DNA from 2 places in the Stenotrophomonas pictorum JCM 9942 genome. Region 2 is predicted to be linked to the other one. Evidence: predicted binding sites of a transcription regulator. Region 2 holds the regulator's gene; the other holds the start of a gene.
What was found. The regulator FliA, encoded in region 2, starts transcription of late flagellar genes. The targets are predictions, from matches to a motif close to TAAAGTTTNNCNNNCNNNGGCCGATAA.
Positions count from the first base shown of each region.

Region 1: ARC78_RS10800 (methyl-accepting chemotaxis protein) is a predicted target of FliA. The motif match lies at 6,126-6,152, and genes of this name have one in related genera.

Region 1 covers NZ_LLXS01000032.1:886-11,757, forward strand. Annotated here, with positions in the region: gene ARC78_RS10780 (glycosyltransferase family 9 protein) at 1-822, opposite strand, end outside; gene ARC78_RS10785 (3-deoxy-D-manno-octulosonic acid kinase) at 845-1,594, shown strand; gene ARC78_RS10790 (MBL fold metallo-hydrolase) at 1,596-2,354, shown strand; RNA gene ffs (signal recognition particle sRNA small type) at 2,391-2,487, opposite strand; gene ARC78_RS16950 (hypothetical protein) at 2,985-3,134, shown strand; tRNA gene ARC78_RS10795 (tRNA-Ser) at 3,171-3,263, opposite strand; gene ARC78_RS10800 (methyl-accepting chemotaxis protein) at 3,363-6,026, opposite strand; gene dnaX (DNA polymerase III subunit gamma/tau) at 6,244-8,130, shown strand; gene ARC78_RS10810 (YbaB/EbfC family nucleoid-associated protein) at 8,137-8,457, shown strand; gene recR (recombination mediator RecR) at 8,551-9,150, shown strand; gene ARC78_RS10820 (histidine triad nucleotide-binding protein) at 9,202-9,552, shown strand; gene ARC78_RS10825 (Slp family lipoprotein) at 9,707-10,234, opposite strand; gene ARC78_RS10830 (transglutaminase TgpA family protein) at 10,231-10,872, opposite strand, start outside.
Region 2 covers NZ_LLXS01000045.1:88,862-99,733, forward strand. Annotated here, with positions in the region: gene ARC78_RS13480 (flagellar motor protein) at 1-567, opposite strand, end outside; gene ARC78_RS13485 (chemotaxis protein CheA) at 612-2,456, opposite strand; gene ARC78_RS13490 (protein phosphatase CheZ) at 2,461-3,081, opposite strand; gene cheY (chemotaxis response regulator CheY) at 3,081-3,473, opposite strand; gene ARC78_RS13500 (RNA polymerase sigma factor FliA) at 3,487-4,233, opposite strand; gene ARC78_RS13505 (MinD/ParA family ATP-binding protein) at 4,230-5,114, opposite strand; gene flhF (flagellar biosynthesis GTPase FlhF) at 5,101-6,771, opposite strand; gene flhA (flagellar biosynthesis protein FlhA) at 6,922-9,024, opposite strand; gene flhB (flagellar biosynthesis protein FlhB) at 9,021-10,151, opposite strand; gene ARC78_RS13525 (putative bifunctional diguanylate cyclase/phosphodiesterase) at 10,214-10,872, opposite strand, start outside.

The sequences.
Region 1 (10,872 bases), on a different contig from region 2:
CTTGGTGCCCACGGCGTTGGCGATATGCATCGGGCCCGAGTCCGGCGTGACCAGCAGATGGGCGCGGGCCAGCAGCGCCGGCAGCTGCTTGAGCGTGTCCTTGCCGACCAGATCCAGTGCCGGGTGCTTCATCGCGGCAAGGATGGCATCGCTGGTGCTGCGCTCCAGTTCGCTGCGACCGCCGCACAACACCACGCGCCAACCCAGCGTTGCGGCGTGATCGGCCAGCGCCGCGTAGCGCTCGGCATACCAGTTGCGGCGCTGATGGCTGGAGCAGGGCGAGATCATCAGCACCGGACGACCATCCTCGTCCCACTGCGCGCGCGCCCACTCATAAGCTTCTGGTGGCGTGGCCAGGTCCCAGCTGACCTCGGTCTGCTTCAATCCCAGCGGTTCGCAGAAGCTGCCGATCGCATCCAGTACATGGATGCCGGGACGGTCGGCAATACGTTCATTGATGAAAAGACCGTGCAGATCCTTCGAGCGCGACCTGTCATAGCCGATGCGGCGCCGGGCCGGGATGAAGGCCGAGAGCAGGTTGGCGCGGAAGGCGACCTGCATCTGCAGCAGCGCATCGAATCGCGCCGCAGGCAACTGCTCGCGCAGTGCGCGCATTCCGGCCACGCCGGTCTTCTTGTCGTAGACATGGAAGGTCACGCCGGGCAGGCCTTCGAGCAGTTTGTGGCCGGCCTTGTCGATCACCCAGTGCAGCGTCGTGCCCGGTCGTGCCTGTTGCAGCGTGCGCACCAGGGGGACTACATGGGTCACATCTCCCAATGCCGAAAGGCGCAAGAGGCACAATGAGGGGGACGATGCAGGCATGGTGTTGTTAGACTCGCAAAGAATGGTCGCATTCGACGCCACTGAAGCGCTGACGCCCTGCCGCGATGGTCGCGGTTATGGCGCCATTCTGTTCGACCGCGAACGCCTGCGGCAAGCCGAGCCTGCTCTGTTTTCGCCTGCGCACTGGGGCGAGAAGGCCCGGCCGGTCGGCGAGGGGGGGCGCGGAGGTGCGTGGTTTGTCGACGCGCCGTTCGGGCACTGCGTGCTGCGCGGCTACCTGCGTGGCGGTGTCGCGGCCAGGTTCAGCCGCGATCTGTATCTGTGGCAGGGCGCACATCGCACCCGCAGCTTCGCCGAGTTCCGGCTGATGCGTGAGCTGATCGCGCACAAGCTTCCGGTGCCGCGGCCGCTGGCCGCGTTCTATATGCGCGACGGGCTGGGCTACCGCGCGGCGATCCTGATGGAACGGCTGGAGGGTGTGCGTTCGCTGGCCGATCGTGCGCTGGTGACCGGGCGTGGCGCGCCATGGGAGGAAACCGGCCGGCTGATCGCCCGCTTCCACCGCGCCGGTCTGGATCATGCCGATCTGAACGCCCACAACATCCTGTTCGATGCCAACGGCCACGGCTGGTTGATCGACTTCGATCGTGGCGTGCGGCGTATTCCCGCCACCCGCTGGCGCGAGCGCAACCTCAAGCGTCTGCTGCGCTCCCTGCTCAAACTGCGCGGTGAGCGCAGTTGCGAGGAGGTGGCGCATGACTTCGCGCGGCTGCGCCGTGCCTATGATCTGGCCTGGAACCGGGGCGTCTGAAATGAGCTGGGCATTACGTTTTCTGGGGGTCGGCAACGCCTCGGCGGTCGATCTGGGTTCGCCGATGGCGGTGATCGAGCGCGACGGCAAGCCGTGGTTGACCATCGACTGTGGCGGTGAGGGGCTCACGGCCTATCGCGCGCACTACGCGGCGATGCCCGATGCGCTGTTTGTCACCCATGTGCACCTGGATCACGTGGCCGGCTTCGAGCGCTTGTTCGTCGATGCGTATTTCAATCCGCGCCGGCGCGGCACGGTGCGCGTGTATGTGCCGGCCACGGTGCTGCCACTGCTGCACAGGCGCATCGGCGACTATCCGAATGTGCTGGCCGAGGGCGGTGCCAATTTCTGGGATGCCTTCCAGCTGATCGCCGTCGGTGAGGCGTTCTGGCATGACGGCGTGCGGCTGGAGGTGTTCCCCGTGCGCCATCACTGGCCGGAAACCGCCTACGGTCTGCGCCTGAAAGGGGCGCTGGTGTGGAGCGGGGATACCCGTCCGATTCCGGAGATGCTGCTGCGCTATGCGGCCGACGGCGAGCTGATCGCCCATGATTGCGGCCTGCATGGCAATCCCTCGCATACCGGGGTGGATGATCTCGAACGCGAATACGACGCGGCAACGCAGGCGCGGATGATCCTCTACCACTACGCCAGTGCGGCCGATGGCGATGCGCTGCGCGCACGCGGACATCGCGTGGCGATGCCGGGCGAATGTGTGGTCCTGGCTGGGCCGACCGCCGCCACTGCGGCGCCGGTCTGAACAGGCCGCGCGGCGATGTGGCCCAAAAAGGCGGTGGCCCCGCCGGCTGACCTCGGCGCCCGCGTCGATCGATACCGTTGCTGCCTTCCGGCCCTGGCGGGATTTTCGACCTAGCGTCGCGAGGGGCCGACGGGGCCACCATAGAGACGTTGGCCGCCTTGCGGCGGCCTGAGCTCTTTCTGGAAAACGGGGCGATGGATATCAGCCGGCGGGTATTCCAGAAGGGGCGCTGCGGATCACGAACCCTGCAGCGCGCGGCGATTGTAACGTATGCGGGGACACAACAGCCAGCCGCAGATGCATTGAATCGTCTGCAACCCGCACAAGGTGGGCTGCTGCGGCAGCCCCGTGATTGGCTGGAATGCCGCACGCAGGGAAGACGACCTGTTCCCAACTTCGGAATCTCCCCCGGACGGCCAGGCCCCTTCCCGCAGGTCGGATCGCTTGGATCTATGTGCTGATTGCCAGCTTGGCTGGAGAGTGTGTGGGCGCTGACGATGAGGCAGTTGCAGGGATTCACCCGGCGGGTTCCCGGCACTGTCACCCTGGTCGGCAGGATCGCCAGCTGCTGCTGGTGGCTGGCCTTGGCCATGTGCCGGGCTGGGTACCGCTTGCACGATCTGGACCGGCATCGGTGCGGTCGGTGCATTTGCGGTCGGCATCGTTTTGCTGGGCCAGCAGATCCATGCCGGGCGCATGGGCGCGGCGCTGCTGATTGTCGATGCTCTTGAGCTGATACAGCTATCAAGCCGCTGCGGCTCGACTGGGAGAGGGATATGAAAAAGGCCGCCCGGTGGGCGGCCTTTTTCTTGAACCTGGCGGAGAGAGGGGGATTCGAACCCCCGAAGCGCGGTTTAGACGCTTACACACTTTCCAGGCGTGCTCCTTCAACCACTCGGACACCTCTCCGGACCTGCCGCAACCGTAAAGGCGCTGCAGGGGCGCAAATTCTATAGGGTCGCGGCGGCGGCCACAAGTCGAATCTGCGCCGGGGCCATATGCCGGGGCTCACGGTAGACGGAACACGGCCACCATCTGTGCCAGCTCGTCGGCCTGCTCCTGCAGGGCATGGGCCGCGGCGGTGGCTTCCTCCACCATCGCCGCGTTCTGCTGGGTGGCATTGTCCATGTGGATGATGGTCTGGTTGACCTGCTCGATGCCGGCGCTCTGTTCCTGCGAGGCGGCCGAGATCTCGGCCATCAGCTCGTTGACCTGGCGCACCGCGGTGACCACCTCCTGCATGGTGCGGCCGGCGTCGTTGACCAGCACCGCGCCCTGGTCCACCCGCTGCGCCGAATCGCCGATCAATTGCTTGATCTGCCGTGCCGCTTCGGTCGAGCGCTGCGCCAGCGAGCGCACTTCGCTGGCGACCACAGCAAAACCGCGGCCCTGTTCGCCGGCGCGGGCGGCTTCCACCGCCGCGTTCAGCGCCAGGATATTGGTCTGGAAGGCGATGCCGTCGATCACGCCGATGATGCTCTCGATCTGCCGCGAGGCATGGGTGATGCCGTCCATCTGCTCGACTACCTGCGCGACCACCGTGCCGCCGCGTGCGGCGATGTCGGCCGCGCCGGTTGCCAGCTGGCGGGCCTGCTGCGAGGTGCCGGCGTTGTTTTTCACCGTGGACGTCAGCTCTTCCATCGAGGCGGCGGTTTCCTCCAGGTTGGCGGCCTGCTGTTCAGTGCGCGCGGCCAGGTCGTTGTTGCCGGCGTTGATGTCGCGGGCGGCGCTGCTGATGGCATCGACCGCGCCATGCACACGTTGCAGGATGCCGGTCAGGTGCTCGACGGTGGTGTTGGTGTCATCGCGCATCCGCCCGAACACGCCACGGTAGTCGGCCGTGATGCGCTGGGTCAGGTCGCTCTGCGCCAGGGCGCCGAGCACGCGCTGCACATCGCCGATGGTCGCGGCGTTGGTATCGAACATGCTGTTCACACCTTCGGCCAGGCGCCGGAAGAAGCCGCTCTTGTCGAGAGTGTCGATCCGCTGCGACAGGTCGCCCGCGGCGGCGGCATCGATGACGCCGGCCACTTCCGCTTCCACCGCCACTTCCTGGCTGCGGTCGCGCCATTCCACCACCACGCCCAGCCGCTGGCCCTCGGCCGAGATCACCGGAGCCACGGTCTGGGCGAACACCGCGGTGCCAAACCGCAGCTCGCTCTGCTGCGTGGATTGGACCTTGGCTGGATCGTTGCCGCCTGCCGGTTGCAGTTGCGCCAGCGTCTGGCCTTGGAGATGGTCCAGGTTCGCGTGCGGCAGGTGCTGCGCCAGTTCACCGCGATGCTGCTGCAGCAGCCGCTGCATCGCCGGGTTGGCGTAGGCGACCTGGCCGTGGGCGTCGGCGATCAGCATGGCTGTGCCGGCATTGTCCAAGGCGATGCGCACGCGCAGGTTCTCGGCGGCGATCGCGCGTTCGCTGTCCAAGCGGGCCTTCAGATCGGTCTGCATCTTGCGCAGGGCGCGCGAAACCTGGCCGACTTCATCCTCACCCCCAGCGCTGATCGGATAGTCCAGTTGCCCGGCCGCCACCGCGTCCACGCCCTGCACGATGCCACGCAGTGGCGTGCCCACCAGCGTGCGCAGCAACACCACCACGACCACCACCAGCAGCAGCACGCTGGCCACACCGACCAGGATCACCCGGTTGCGGATCTCCACCACGCCGGCCATGACCGCGTCGACCGGTGCGGACACCATCAGTGCGAAGGCATCGGGCGAACGGCCGGCGGTGACGGGGACATAGATGCGCAGCACCTCACCGCCCACGGTCGGGTCGAAGGTGCGCTGGCGGACGATCTGGCCCTTGGCTAGCTGCGCCAGCAGCGGCCCCATATCCGCGGCGAACGGCTTGCCCAGATTCTGCTGCTCCGGCGCAGCCAGCACCTGCCCGGTGGGCGAGAGCAGGCGTACCACGCCGCGCTGGTAGGGGCGGATCTTGGCCAATTCGGCCTGGATGGTGGACAGTGCGATATCCGCGCCGGCCACGCCGCGGAACTGGCCGTCGACCTTGACCGGCACCATCAGGCTGGTCATCAGCACCTGCTTGCCGGAGACCTCGTCGGCGTAGGGTTCGAACATCAGCTCCTCGCCGCGTTCGCGCACGGCCACGTAATATTTCTCCGCGTCCGGGCCATCGAGCTGGAGGTCGTTTGCCGGGCCGACCGCGTCCTGCAGGGAGGTCTGCCCGGAGGGCTCGCGTGTCCAGTACAGCGACAGCCGCCCCGAATCGGTGCTGATGCGCTGATCTTCGGAGAGACCGGCGACGAACGTCTTCAGCGTGTCGTCCGCCGGTTCGCCGTCCGGCCAGCTGCGTGTGAAGCGGGCATCGGCGCCATCGAAGCCATCGGGTTCGAATTCCAGCCAGTAGCCCAGCACCGCGGGGTCGGCGTCGGCATAGCGGCGCACCAGGGCGGAAACTTCGGCGCGCGAGCTGTTGCCGCGTTCCATGAGCGCCAACGTGGCGTCGGCCAACCCGCGCACCCGCGACAGCGGCTCGTTGACCGAGCCCCGCACCTTGGCGGCCTCCGCGCGGGCCAGCTGCTCCAGTTCATTGAGTGCGCTGGCTTCCTGAACGGCGGCCGCTTTCTGCTGGATCAGCCAGGCCGCCCCGGCGAAGCAGGTGGCAGCCACCAGGCCCAGTACCAGCGCGGTGCGCGCCACAATCGATGTCAATCCTGTCCTGCGTATCCGCATCGGGCCTCTCCCTTGTGGAATCGGGGGCCGGCCAGCAGGAATTCCCTCGTGGGTCGCTGTCCGGGGGTTACTACGGAGGTAGCGGCCGCGCGTACGCGAACCTGAGCCATGCGCGCACTGGCCCGGGACAGGCGCCGGATACGGCTGGCGGGGCCGGGCATGGCACAATGGGACCTCAGATGAAGACGGTTGCCTGATGTCCTATCTCGTCCTTGCCCGCAAGTGGCGTCCGAAGCGTTTTGCCGAGCTGGTGGGCCAGGAACACGTGGTCCGCGCGCTCAGCAATGCGCTGGACAGTGGTCGCGTCCACCACGCCTTCCTGTTCACCGGCACCCGCGGTGTCGGCAAGACCACGATCGCCCGCATCTTCGCCAAGTCGCTGAACTGCGAGCAGGGCACCAGCGCCGACCCATGCGGCCAGTGCCCGGCCTGCCTGGACATCGATTCGGGCCGCTACATCGACCTGCTGGAGATCGACGCCGCGTCCAACACCGGCGTGGATGACGTGCGCGAAGTGATCGAGAACGCGCAGTACATGCCCTCGCGCGGCAAGTACAAGGTCTACCTGATCGACGAAGTGCACATGCTGTCCAAGGCGGCATTCAACGCGCTGCTCAAGACGCTGGAGGAGCCGCCAGAGCATGTGAAATTCCTGCTGGCCACCACCGATCCGCAGAAGCTGCCGGTGACCGTGCTCAGCCGCTGCCTGCAGTTCAACCTCAAGCGCTTGGACCAGGAGCAGATCCGCGGGCAGATGATGCGGATCATGACCGCCGAGGGCATCGAATTCGACGACAGCGCCCTTGTGCAGCTGGCCCACGCCGCCGATGGCTCGCTGCGTGACGGGCTGTCGCTGCTGGACCAGGCCATCGCCTATGCCGGTGGCGCGCTGCGCGATGACGTGGTGCGCGCCATGCTCGGCACAGTCGATCGCACCCAGGTGGCGGCCATGCTCGATGCGCTGGCCGCAGGAGATGGTGCGCGCCTGTTGCAGGTGGTGGCCACGCTGGCAGAGTTCTCGCCGGACTGGAACGGCGTGCTCGATGCGCTGGCCGAGGGGCTGCACCGCATCCAGGTGCAGCAGCTGGTGCCCGGGACCGTGGTGCCTGGTGAAGGGATCGATTCGGGCGCCTTCGCACAGCGGCTGCGCCCGGAAGTGGTGCAGCTCTGGTACCAGATGGCACTGAGTGGCCGTCGCGACCTGCATCTGGCGCCGAGTCCGCGTGCCGGCTTTGAGATGGCGGTGCTGCGGATGCTGGCGTTCCGTCCGGCCGGCGTAGTGCCGGCCGTTCCCGAGAGCGTGATGCCGATGGCTCCGGGCGCGGCAGCCCCGGCCATGGCCACTGCGCCTCCCGTATTGCCGCCAGCGCCGCCGGTGGCAAGGCCTGTCGAACCGGCACCGGCGGTTGCGCCGCCCCCACCGGCGCCCCCTGTCGCGATGGCGACGACCGCGCCCGTGCCTGAACCCGTGCGGCCGTCGGCACCGGAGGTACCCGCCGGGAAACCCGTATCCACCGACGATCTGCCGCCTTGGGCGATAGAGGCCGCCGATGCCCGTGCGCGTGATGAAGCCATGGCCATGGAGATGGCGCAGGCCGAACCCGAACCGGTACGCCAGGCGCCGGTGGCTGCGCCCGCTGTGGTGCCGCCGGTCGCTGATGCCGTTGAGCGTGGCCCGGATGTCCCTGTGCGCGCGCTGGAAAATGCCGAGCAGTGGCTGGACCTGGTGGCGGACAGTGGTCTTTCGGGGCCGTCGCGTGAGCTGGCGGCCAACTGCGCCTTCGTGAGTTTCCAGCACGGCGTGTTGCGGTTGGGCCTGCTGCCGGGGTTTGAGTACCTGCAGACCGAGCGTGCGTTGACGGCCTTGGCCCAGGCCTTGGCGCAGGCGCTGGGCACCACACCGAAAATCGTGATTGAAACCGGCAACGTCCAGGCCGAGACGTTGCACGAACGCGCTGACCGTCAGCGCGGTGAGCGCCAGAATGCGGCTGAAGCCGTGTTCATGGCCGACCCCCAGGTGCGTCAGCTGCTCCAGCAGGGCGCCCGGGTCGTGGCCGATTCCATCCGTCCCATTGAAGAGTAAGCAACTATGCGCGGCAATATCGCCCAAATGATGCAGCAGGCCCAGAAAATGCAGGAAAACCTGCAGAAGGCCCAGGAAGAGATCGCCAAGCTGGAAGTCACCGGCAGTGCCGGCGGCGGCATGGTCAGCGTCACCCTGACCGGCGCCAAGGAGTGCCGCAAGGTACGCATCGATCCGTCGCTGCTGTCCGACCAGGAAATGGTGGAAGACCTGATCGCGGCCGCCTTCAACGATGCGTCCAACAAGATCGATGTCGAATCGCAGAGCCGCATGGGCTCGGCCACGGCCGGCATGAAACTGCCGCCGGGCATGAAACTGCCGTTCTGACCAGACGCGTGCCGGCGCTGCCCGGCACATGTGTCGCCCACGTCGCGAAGCCTCGAAGGCTTCGCGCGTTCGTTTTGAAGGGAGCCTGTCGCGATGAGCCTGCCGCTGCTGGAACAACTGATCGAAGCCTTCCGGGTGCTGCCCGGCGTCGGCCAGAAGACCGCGCAACGCATGGCCTATCACGTGCTGGAACGCGCCCGCGAGGGCGGTCAGCGGCTGTCGGAAGTGCTGGCCGAGGCGATCGAGAAGATCGGCCATTGCACGCAGTGCCGCGATTTCAGTGAGTCCGAGGTATGCCCGGTGTGCGCCAGCGCCAGTCGCGAGCGGCAGATGCTGTGCGTGATCGAATCACCTGCCGATAGGCTGGCGATCGAACATGCCACCAGTTACCGCGGCGTGTACTACGTGTTGCAGGGGCGCCTGTCGCCGCTGGACGGCATCGGTCCGCGTGAGCTGGGGCTGGACAAGCTCGAAGCGCGCTTGGCGCAGGGCGAGGTTGCCGAGCTGATCATCGCCACCAATTCGACCGTCGAAGGTGAGGCCACCGCGCACTATCTGGCGCAGCTGGCCCGCCGCCACAAGGTGCGGCCGAGCCGGCTGGCGCAGGGCCTGCCGTTGGGCGGCGAGTTGGAGTACGTGGATCGCGGCACGTTGTCGCACGCGTTTGGCAGCCGCAGCGAAATCGGCGAATAAGCGCGGGATGAGGCGCTAAGCTGTAGGCCGTTTCCTGCAGAGAGAAGTCGCATGACCGACACAATTTTCGGCAAGATCATCCGCCGCGAGATTCCCGCCACCATCGTCTATGAAGATGAGGATGTGCTGGGTTTCCAGGACATCGCGCCACAGGCGCCGGTGCATGTGCTTTTCATCCCGAAAAACGAGGTCATCCCGACCCTGGATGACCTGCAGCCATCGCAGGCGCATCTGATCGGCAAACTGGCCCTGGCCGCTGCCGCGTACGCACGGCAGCAGGGGGTTGCCGAGAACGGCTACCGCATCGTGATGAACTGCCGCGAGGATGCCGGGCAGACCGTGTTCCATATCCATCTGCATCTGCTGGCCGGTGCACCACTGGGGCGTTTCGGCGCTGGCTGAGCAGCAGGGCGCGGAGTGGTCCGGCGCGCGCTGCGCACGCATAGAACTCCCGCAGTTGCAGGTGCCCCCGGCCGTGCCGATCGCTGGGGTGCACGCACTACGGAAATGAAAACGCCGCCCATCGGGCGGCGTTTTTCGGTCACACGTGGCTGGATCACCACCAGCCGCCGCGCCAGCCCCAGCCCCAGCCAGGACCCCAACCCGGGCCCCACGGGCCGTACGGGTAGGCCGGTACCACTTCCACCTCGCGCTGCACCGGCCACAGATAGACCACGTCGGCGGCGATCTTGGGCAGCGGATAGTCGTACTCGCCGATCTTGGTGGTCTGGTAGCCATCGATGCGACCGATGAAGGTCACGTCGCGGCCCGGCTCGAACACCGCCGGATCATAGAAGCCCGCACGGCAGGCGATAAAACGGCCGTCGCTGGCGTCAGCCGAGGTGCTGCTCGGGCGGCCGCTGCCATTGAGCGGGCGGGCGATCATCTGGAAGCAGGTCTCGCCTTGTCCCGGCAGCGTTTCGATGATGCGACCGCCCCAGCGCACCGGCGTACCGGTCTGCTTCTGGGCCACCGAATCACGCGGCGAGACGGTGCTGAACTGCCCTTGCAGCGGCTTGGGAGCGGTCGCGCAGCCGGCCAGTACCAGGCTGGCGGCAAGGGTGAGGAAAATGCGGGTCTTCATGTTCGTGCTCCGGGTTTCGGGCGATGCCTGCGCAGGTCTGCCAATAGTGAAGCGAGGTCGGACTGGGCGCCAGCGTAACGCGCATCGCTGAAACGTTGGCTGAGTAATGGCAGGTCGCTGCCGGGATGTTTTTCCTCGACCCTTTGTGCCCAGGCGGTAGCGGATTCGTGGGGCTCACGGGCAAGGCCGAGCCGGGTATAGCGGGCGCCCAGGCGGTGCCAGGCACGCAGCAGCGGGTCGCGCTCGCGTTCGCCGCGGGCCAGCAGCCGGATCATCGCACCGACCGTCAGCAGCGCCAGCACCGCGAACAGCGCGATCAGTTGCGCCGGCTGCAGACGCTCGATGCCCAGTGGACGCAGCAGCTGCTGCTGCCGTCTGGCATCGAAGGACAGCACCATGTCATTCCAGCCACGGCGCATCCAGTCGCCGAGCTGGGCCAGCTGGTTCCATTGCCCGGCGACGTCGAAGCCGCCGGCATTGGCTCGGCCGAGACGGTCTTCGAGGGTGTCATAGATCCGTTCCGTGGCGACGGCGGCGGTGGGGTCCACGCGTACCCAGCCGCGCCCGGACAGCCACACTTCGCTCCAGGCATGCGCGTCCATCTTGCGCACGACCCAGTAGTCGCCAAAACGGTTGCG
Region 2 (10,872 bases):
GGTGGCGGTGAACGCCGCGGCGATGCCGTGGCCAAGCTTGCTCGGATCGGCCAGGTTCTTCATCACCGCGATCAGGCCCAGCACCGCACCGATGATGCCCAGGGTCGGGGCGTAGATGCCCATGCCCTCGAACACCTTGGTCGCGGCCAGGTCACGGTGTTCCTGGCTGCCCAGTTCGATCTCCATGATGTGGCGGATGGTTTCCGGCTCCACGCCATCGACCACCAGTTGCAGGCCTTTGCGTACGAACGGGTCGTCCTGCAGCTCCACCTGCGGTTCCAGTCCGAGCAGACCCTGGCGGCGGGCGATGTTGCTCCAGTCCACGATCTGCTGGATCAATGCCTGACGGTCACTTTCCGGCGGCCGCACCACCCAGCGCACGATCTTGAAGGCGTGCTTGAAGACGGCCGGCGAGGTGTGCAGCAGGATCGCCGCCGCCGTGCCGACGATGACGATCACAAACGCCGCCGGCGACCACAGCGACGACAGCCCGGCACCTTTCAGGATGCTGCCGCCGACCAGCGAGGCCAGCGCGAGAAAAAGTCCGATGATGCTGAGTCTGTCCATTTGAAAGGTATCGGCCTTGAGTGGGGCTACTTGAACGGGAAGCGTCAGTCCTGCGGGTTGCGCAGGCCATCGACGTCGAGGATCAGTGCCATGCGGCCATCACCGATCAGGGTCGCGCCGGCGTAGCCCGGCAGACCGCGCAGCGCCTTGGGCAGGGGTTTGATCACCACTTCTTCGCGGCCCCGCACCTGATCCACCACCAGGCCGAAGCGCGCTTCGCCGACCTGCAGCACGACAATGGTCAGCAGCTGCGAGGCCGCCGGGGTCACGTCCAGCCAGCGGCGCAGGTCCACCAGCGCCAGCGTGTGCGACTTGCGGTCCAGTACCGCGCGGCCGTCGAACCAGCCCAGCGCGGTGGCCGGGGCGTGCAGCACTTCCATCACGCGCGCCAGCGGCAGCGCGTAGACATCCTGACCGGCCTGCACCAGCAGCGTCGGCAGGATTGCCAGGGTCAACGGCACACGGATCAGGAAGCGGCTGCCGCGACCGAGTTCGGACTGGATCTGGATCTGGCCGCTGAGTTCGCGGATGCGCGACTGCACCACGTCCATGCCCACGCCGCGACCGGAGATATCGGTGACCTGCTGTTTGGTCGAAAAGCCGGGCAGGAACACCAGGTGCAGGCATTCCTCGCTGCTCAGGCGGGCGGCGGCTTCCGGATCGATCAGGCCCTTCTCGCGGGCCTTGGCGCGCAGGCGCTCGGGATCGATGCCGGCCCCGTCATCCTGGATCTCGATGGAGACGTAGTCGCCTTCCTGCTGCGCGGTCAGGCGGACCTGGCCCACGCGCGGTTTGCCCTGCGCTTCACGTAAGTCGGGCGCTTCCACGCCGTGGTCTATGGCGTTGCGCACCAGGTGCACCAGCGGATCGGCCAAGGCTTCGACCAGATTGCGGTCCAGCTCGGTGTCGGCGCCGATCAGCTCCAGGTCCACTTCCTTGTTCAACGAGCGGGCCACGTCACGGGCGACCTTGGGGAAGCGCGAGAACACCTTGCCGACCGGCTGCATGCGCGTGCGCATGACTGCCGATTGCAGGCGCGCGGTGGCGATATCCAGGGTGGACACGGCACGATCCAGTTCTTCGTCCTTCAATCGCGTACGCAGGGTCTTGAGACGGTTGCGGGCCAGTACCAGCTCACCGATCAGGTTGACGATGGCATCCAGCCGCTTGGTGTCCACGCGTACCGTCTGCTCGGCTTCGGTCGCCTTGCCTGTGGCTTTGGGTGGCGGTGCCGGCCGGGAGGCCGGGGCAGGAGGCGTTGCCGTTGCGGCGGGCGCTGGCGGCGCAGCGGCAGCAGGTTGCGCGCCGGGGGCGGCGCCTCCATGCAGCTGGTCGAGCAACGCTTCAAACTCATCTTCGCTGATCAGGTCATCGCCCGCTTTGGCTGCGGGGGCCGCGCCGGGCGCGGTGGGGCCGTGCAGGGCGTCCAGCAGCGCTTCGAACTCGTCCTCGCTGATCAGGTCGCTGTCGGCGGCGGCCGGCGCGGTCTTCACCGGCGCAGCGACGGGCGCCGCGCCGATGTCGAACTGGGCGATCAGGCTGGCCGGGGCATGGGCCGGGTCGGTGCCGGCGGAGACCGCATCGAGCATCGACTGCAGCCAGTCCAGCGATTGCTGGGCGGCATCGAAATGATGGGCCAGCAATTGGGCCTTGCCGGACCGGGCCATGCCCAGGGTTTCTTCTGCCGCATGGCACAGCTCGACCATCGGCGTGATCGACAGGAAGCCGGCGCCGCCCTTGAGCGTGTGGAAACCGCGGAACACCACATTGAGCTGGTCGGCATCCTGCGGGGCCTGTTCCAGCGCCACCAGTTGCTCGCCGAGGCGATCGAGGATTTCCTGCGCTTCAAGGATGAAGTCGGCGGCGATGTCGTCGGCAAAAGCACTCATGTGTTTACAGCCCCAGATCCGAGAGCAGGTCGTCAGCGTCATGCTGGGAGACGGCGTGGCGGTCCAGGCCGCTGACCGCCGGGCCAGCCAGCCCGGCATTGCGCGCGTCTTCCTCCGGTGGCGGCAGCCCCAGCGCACCGAAGCCTTCGTGCACGCGGCGGACGATGCCGACCACGCGACGGATGATCTGCCCGGTCAGGTCCTGGTAGCTCTGGGTCAGCGCCACCTCGGTGAGGTTGTGGCGGATGCGGTCCAGGATCACGTCCTGTCCGGGATTCAGGCCTTCGGCGCGCAGCTGTTCGGTCAGCGTGCGGCATTCCTCGGCCAGGTCCAGCGTGCGATGGGTCGCTTTTTCGGTCATCTCGACCACGTGGTCCAGGCGCGCGCAGGCATCGTCCAGTTCGCCGGCATCGGTGGTGATGCTGGGCAGTTCGCCCAGCGCCTGGCCCAGTTCGCGGGCCAGCCGGCCCAGGCCGGCCATCATCGGCTGGGTGCGCAGCGCGGCCAGCGCGTCGATCTCGCGACGCCAGCCGGCTTCGTCACCGCTCTCCAATGCGGCCAGTGCATCCTGCAGGCGCTGGATCAGGGCGCTCTTGTCGCCCAGGGTTTCGCTGTGACCGGCCATCAGGCGCTCGCCGCCAGACGCTCGAAGATCTTGCCGAGCTTTTCTTCCAGGGTCTGCGCGGTGAACGGCTTGATGATGTAGCCGTTCACGCCGGCCTGGGCCGCTTCGATGATCTGTTCGCGCTTGGCCTCGGCGGTGACCATCAGCACCGGCAGGGTCTTGAGCCTGGCGTCGGCGCGGATCGCCTTGAGCAGCTCGATACCGGTCATTACCGGCATGTTCCAGTCGGTGACAACGAAATCGAACGGCTGGCTCTGCAGCAGCGACAGCGCCGCATGCCCGTCCTCGGCTTCCGCGGTATTGGTGAAGCCCAGGTCGCCGAGCAGGTTCTTGACGATGCGGCGCATGGTCGAGAAGTCATCGACGATCAGGATGCGCATGTTCTTGTTCAAAGGGCTTTCCTCTTCATGGTTCCTCGAGTCCGGCGTCTGCCGCCTCGAATATCTTCAATCGGCCGCGCAGGCGCAGCGTGGCCTGGCCGTGGATCTGGCAGACACGCGATTCGCTGACACCCAGTACCGCGCCGATTTCCTTCAGGTTCAATTCCTGCTCGTAGTAGAGCGAGAGCACCAGCTGTTCGCGCTCGGGCAATTGGGCGATGGCCTTGCCCAGTTCGGCGCCGAACTGGCTGCGTTCGAGCATCTGCTGCGGGGTCGGGCCGCCGCTGGCCGGCGTGTCCAGCTCGCCCTGGTCCTCGATCCGCGATTCCAGGCTCAGCACCTGGCCACGCGAGGCGTCTTCGATCAGCCGCATGTACTCGGGCAGCGGGATGTCCATGGCCTCGGCCACCTCGGTGGCGCTGGCGGCACGGCCGCTGGCCTGCTCCAGCCGGCGGATGGTACCGGCCGCTTCACGGGCACGCCGGTGCACCGAGCGTGGCACCCAGTCGCCGCGCCGGATCTCGTCGATCATCGAGCCGCGGATGCGGATCGAGGCATAGGTCTCGAACGATGCTCCCTGGTCGGCATCGTAGCTGCGCGATGCTTCCAGCAGACCCATCATGCCTGCCTGGATCAGATCGTCGATCTCCACGCTGGCCGGCAGGCGCGCGGCCATGTGATGGGCGATGCGGCGTACCAGGTCCGCGTGCTGGGCGATGCAGTCATTGCTGCTGGCGCGTTGCACTTCACGGTACTGGGCGGCGGGATTCATGCAGGCACCCCGCGCTGGATGATGCGTTCCAGGAAGAACTCGACGCCGCCGCGGGCTTCGGTCGGGGCTTCCCAGCGCGAGGTTCGCAGCGCGATTTCCTGGAGGGCCAGCGCGGCCGGCGAAGACGGATACGCCTTCACCACCGGCTGCTGGCGCTGCACCGACAGGCGCAGCCAGTCGTCCTGCGGCACGCAGCCCAGGTAGTTCAGCGATACATCCGCCAGGAACTTGTCGCACACGCGCACCAGCTTCTCGTACAGCACGCGGCCTTCGTTGGGGTCGCGCACCATGTTGGCCACGACCTGCATGCGGTCCACACCGCGTTCGCGCGAGAGCACCTTGATCAGCGCATAGGCGTCGGTGATCGAGGCCGGTTCGTCGCAGACCACCACCACTGTGTCCTGCGCGGCCTGGCAGAAGGTCAGCACGCTGTCGGTGATGCCGGCGGCGGTGTCGATGATCATCACGTCCAGCTCGCGTTCGAGCTCGGAGAACACGTTGACCAGACCGACATGCTCGGCCGGCTGCAGCTCGGCCATGTGCCGGCGACCGGATGCGGCCGGCACCACCAGCACGCCGTTGGGGCCTTCGATGATCACCTCGTCCAGCGTGCAGCGCCCGGCAACCAGGTCGGCCAGGGTGTGCTTGGGCTGCAGGCCCAGGATCACGTCGATGTTGGCCAGGCCCAGGTCGGCGTCCAGCAGCAGGGTGCGTTTGCCCATGCCGGCCAGGGCGACGGCCATATTGGCCGAGACGTTGGTTTTACCCACGCCGCCCTTGCCGCCGGTGATCGCAATCGTGCGTACCGGACCGGCCGGCTCGCGACGCGTGGCCGAAAGCGGGAAGGTGTTGGTCAGTTGGGCGTACTCACGCGACGGCATTGTTGGACTCCAGGTTGCAGGGCATATCGGCCGCGCGGCGCAAATCTTCAAGGCGAAGTACAAGATTCGCCGCCGAGGCGCGATGCAGGTCCTCCGGCACGTCCTGGCCGTCGGTCACCCAGGTGATCGGCAGGTTGTGGTCCACCGCCACCGACAGCGCCGAACCGAACCGGCCGGTCTCATCGAGCTTGGTCAGCACCAGCCCCTGCGGATTGGCGGCGCCGAAGCGGCGTACCACCTCGTCCATGTCCTGGAAACTGGTATTGGCAGGCAGTACCAGCAAGGTGCGGATCTGGCCGGCGGCGCGCAGCCACTGCAGCTGGGCGGCCAGGGCGCGGTCGCGCTGGCCCAGGCCGGCGGTGTCGATCAGCACCAGCTTGTAGTCGGCCAGGCGCTCCAGCAGCTGGTTGAGATTGGTGCCGCTGTTGGCCTCGTGCACGGCCACGCCGAGCTGGCGGCCGAAGCCGTAGAGCTGCTCGCGGGCGCCGATGCGCTGGGTGTCGGTGGTGACCAAGGCCACGTCGCGGGCGGCGTGGGCTTCGGCAAAACGCGAGGCCAGCTTGGCGATGGTGGTGGTCTTGCCGGCGCCGGTGGGGCCGACCAGGGCGATGACGCCGCCGCTTTCGATCGGGTCGATCGGCGCGATCGGCAGCTTCTTCGAGACCAGCCCCAGCATCAGGCCACGGGCGCGGGCCGGATCGGTCTCCAGCGGAATCTGCATGACCACGTCCCGGGCCAGACCGGCGTCGAAGCCGTATTCGTCCATCAGGTCCAGCGCGCTGGCCCGCACGGTGCTGCCGCGCAGGCGCTCATCGGTGAAGCGGTTCATCTCGCGCTCGATCAGCTGGCGCATGCCGGCCACTTCCTGGCGCAACTCGCGCATCTGCGCATCGTCGTGCGGGGCCGGGCTGGCCACGGCGACCAGCGCCGGGCCGGCCGCCGCCGTGGAGATGGCAGGTGCCGCGGCCGGTTCCGGCAAGGCCGACCGCTGTGGCGGGGTCGCCGGCGTGCTGGCAGCTTCTGCAGCGGGCGCCACTTCAAAGGTGGGCTCCGCCGCGGGTTCCAGCGGTGGATCGATCAGGAAATTGGCGCGGTTGAGCGCTGGCACCGGCGCGGCCTGCAGCGGCTGCGAGGCGGCAACGGCAACCGGCTGCCTGGCGCTGCCCGGCGCGAGGAAGACCGGCACCACCGGTTCGTCATCACACGGCGGCAGCGTGGCGAACGTCTGCGGCGGCAGCACTGTCGCTGCCGGGGCGGGTTCCGGGCGCGGCTGCAGCATCGCGGCGAAACGGCCGCGGGCGGGCAGGTCGGTGGTGCTCTCGATGGAGCGGCCGGTGGCGCCCACGGCCGAGCGGGCCAGCGCGGCCACGGCCGAGGTGGTGGGGATGACGGCCTCCGGCTCCGGCGCCTTGCGGCGGGTCACGGCGGCCATGATCGCTTCGGCGGCACTGCGCGGCTTGGGCGGCGCCGGCGGGGCCGGGCGTGCGGCTTCCAGTGCGCGCTGCACCACGGCTTCGTCGTAGCTGGCGGCCGCCACGATCTCGACACCTTCCTCGATCCGCCGGTTGGACAGGATCACGGCATCCGGGCCGTGCTCCTTGCGCACCAGGTTCATGGCCGTACGCATATCGGCGGCGACGAAACGTTTGATTTTCATGCTGTGGTACCGGGAATTGGAGTGCGGTTGCAAGGAAGGCGAGGGGGCGTTGGCAATGTCATGCATGGCGGGAGGTGCTCCTTCGTCCTTCATTGCTGCGGATAGGGTTCAGATGTCTGTTTTCCGTCGCGGGTGCCGGTTTCCAGTGCCTCAACTGATCGTGCCGACCAGTTTCAGGCGCTTGTCTTCCGGCACTTCGCTGTAGGCCAGCACCGACAGCGAGGGCACGCTGTGGCGGACCATCCGGGCGAGTGCGGCACGGACCGGGCCTGGTACCAGCACCACCGCCGGCTCGTTGCGCGCCTCCTGCTTGCCCACACATTCGGCAAGACTTTGATGGAGGCGTTCGGCGAGACCCGGTTCCAGTGCGGCACCATTGCCTTGCGTGGATTCCTGCAAGACCCGTTCCAATTGCGGGTTGAGGGTGAACACCGGCAGCTCGGCCGACATTCCGGCGATCTCCTGCACGATGAAACGGCCCAGCGCGTTGCGCACGGCGGCGGTAAGGATGGCCGGGTCCTGGGTCTGCGGGGCGTTCTCCACCAGGGCCTCGGCGATCTTGCGCAGCTGCCGTACCGGGATGCGCTCGGTGAGCAGGTTCTGCAGCACGCGGGCGACCACGGAAATCGGCAGCGCCTTGGGGGTGAGATCTTCCACCAGCTTGGGCGCGCTCTTGGCCAGCGTGGCCAGCAGCTGCTGCACTTCCTCGTGGCCGAGCAGCTCGGGCGCGTGTTCGCGGATCAGGTGCGACAGGTGCGTGGCGACCACGGTGGCCGGGTCGACCACGGTGTAGCCCATCGACTCGGCATGGGCGCGCTGGTGTGGCTGGATCCAGGTCGCGTCCAGGCCGAACGCCGGGTCCTTGCCGGGAATACCGTCCAGCTGGCCCAGTGCGCTGCCCGGATCCAGCGCCAGTTCGCGGTCGGGATGGATCTCGGCGCTGGCCACCGGCACGCCGTGGATCAGCAGCCGGTAGCCGGTCGCCGGCAGCTCCAGGTTGTCGCGGATATGCACCGAGGGAATCAGGAAGCCGACATCCTGGGTGAGCTTGCGGCGTACGCCCTTGATGCGCGCCATCAACTCGCCGCCCTGGGCCTTGTCCACCAGCGGAATCAACCGGTAGCCGACTTCCAGACCCAGCGGATCGATCGGGCGCAGTTCGTCCCAGGTCAGCTCGGCGGTAGGGGCCGGCTGCGGCGGGGACAGGCCCGGGATGTCGCCGGGCACGGTGGCCGGATCGGCGCCGCTGGCGGCCGCGGCGCCGTCACGTTTCCAGAACTTCCAGGCCAGGAAGCCGAGAATCGCCGCCAGCGTCAGGAAGGCGACGTTGGGCATGCCCGGCACCAGGCCGACCAGGCCGATGATGCCGGCGGCGATGGCCAGGGCACGGTACTGGCCGAACACCTGGCCCATCATCGCCTGGCTCATGTCCTGCTTGCGCGAGGCGCGGGTGACCAGCAGTGCGACCGCGCTGGACACCAGCAGCGCCGGCAGCTGCGCGACCAGGCCGTCACCGATGGACAGCAGGGTGTAGGTGGCGGCCGCGTCGCCGAACGGCATGCCGTGCTGCAGCACGCCAACGGCCAGGCCGCCGAGCAGATTGATGAACAGGATCAGGATGCCGGCGATCGCATCGCCGCGGATGAACTTGTTGGCGCCATCCATCGCACCGTAGAAATCGGCTTCCTCGCGGACTTCCTCGCGACGGATCTTGGCTTCCTCGCGCGTCAGCAAACCGGCGTTGAGGTCGGCATCGATGGCCATCTGCTTGCCGGGCATGGCATCGAGGGTGAAGCGTGCGGCCACTTCGGACACGCGTCCGGCGCCCTTGGTGATGACCACGAAGTTGATGATGGTCAGGATCGCGAACACCACGATGCCGACGGCATAGTTGCCGCCGATCACGAATTCGCCGAACGAGGCGATCACCTTGCCGGCCGCCTCGTGGCCGTTCTGGCCATTGAGCAGGATCACCCGGGTGGAGGCCACGTTCAGTGCCAGCCGCAGCATCGTGGTGATCAGCAGCACGATCGGGAAGATGGTGAAATCCAGCGGCCGCTGCACATAGACCACCGCCAGCAGCACCATCAGCGAAATGGCGATGTTGAAGGTGAACAGTGCATCCAGCACCGGCGCGGCCAGTGGCATCACCACCATCGCCAGCAGTGCCAGCACGATCAATGGCGTTCCCAGCCCGTTGCGCATCATCTCCAGCGCCCGGCGCACCCCAAACGGCATCGATTGCACGCTCATGGCGTGCCTGCCTTGCCGAATTCATCCACCTCGAACGGCGGTTGCGCGGGCATGGGTCCGGTGCGCCACTGGCGCAGCTGGTAGACGTAGGACAGGACCTGGGCAACAGCCGAATACAGTCTCACGGGAATTTCCTTGCCGAGTTGCCCTTCTCTATACAAGGCGCGTGCCAAAGGCGGAGCGGAGACGATGGCGACCTTGTTGCCGTCGGCCACCTGGCGAATGCGCAGGGCCAGCTCATCGACACCGCGGGCCACCACCGTCGGCGCGTTCATGCGGCCACCTTCGTACTTCAGTGCCACCGCGTAGTGGGTCGGGTTGACCACGACGACGTCGGCGCTGGGCACCGCTTCCATCATCCGCCGCTGCGACAGCTGCATCTGCATCTGGCGGATGCGGCCCTTGATCTCGGGGCTGCCTTCGCTTTCCTTGAGCTCGCGCTTGAGCTCCTCGCGGGTCATCTTCAGCTTCCGCAGCCAGTTCCACTTCTGGTACGGCGCGTCGATGGCCGCCAGCAGGCACATCGCCCCGGCGGTGGCCAGCAGCAGCTGCAAGGTGAAGCCGAACCCGCTGCTGGCCGCGCTCTCCAGCGGCATGCGCAGCAGCCCGCGCAAGCGGTCCATGCCATGCCACATGCACAGCCCGGCGGCGGTGCCGACGAATACGATCCGCAACAGGGACTTGGCCAGTTCGGCCAGGGCTTCCGGGCCGTACTGCCGCTTGAGCCCGTTCATCGGATTGAGCCGGTTGAAATCCGGCATCAGCGCCTTCTGCGAGACGCGCAGGCCCCCCATCACCACCGGGGCCACAAAGCTGGCCAGCACGCACACCAGGATCAGCGGTGAAATGGCCACCATCAACTTCAACAGGAGCCAGCCGGCGTGCCCGAACAGCGCGTCAGGGTTGCGGAACAGCGCCGCCTCCGGGGTCAGGGCACCACGCAACCAGCTGCGGGTGCCACTGCCGATGGTGCCGGCCATCGCGTAGATGGCCAGCACGCCCGCGCTGAACACCGCGGCGGTGGCCAGCTCGCGCGAACGCGGGATATTGCCCTGTTCGCGGGCGTCGCGCAGGCGTTTTTCGGTGGGAAGTTCGGTCTTTTCGCCGGACTGGTCGTTCTCGGACATCACGCGGCACGGAAGGGGAGCTTACTGTCTCCGTGCAAGAAGCGTTCCGCTGGCCGCGGCGCTCAGGGTTCGCTGTGGTCCACCGCCGGAAGCGCCACGCCGCCATGCAGCCGCATGAAGCTTTCGGCACTGACCGGCTGGCCGAGCTGGTTGCCTTGCAGGTAGTCGCAGCCCAGACGCTCGATATAGGTACGCTGGCCCTGCGTTTCTATGCCCTCGGCGACGACGTCCATGTTCAGCGCATGGCCCAGCGCGATGATGGCCGAGATGATCACCACATCCTCGTCGCTCTCCTCCACCGCCAGGATGAAGGCCCGGTCGATCTTCAACTCGGTGGCGGGCAGGCGCTTGAGCTGCAGCAGGCTGGAGTAGCCGGTACCGAAGTCGTCGATGGAAATGCCGATACCCAGCGCCGCCAGCGCGCGCAACGAGGTGGAGGTGGTGTCGGCATCGTGCATCACCACGCTTTCGCTGATTTCAAGGATCAGGCGCGAGGGGTGCAGTCCGTTGTGCTCCAGGATCTGGCGGACCTGGCCAAGCAGCTGGCCCGAACCGAGCTGGCGGCTGGACAGGTTGACCGATATCCGCCAGTCCTGGTGACCGGCATCCTGCCAGCTGCGCATCTGCCGGCAGGCCTCGTTCAACACCCACTGGCCCAGCGGCTCCATCAGGTCGTGCTGCTCGGCCAGCCGGATCACCCGTTCGCACGGGATCAGGCCAT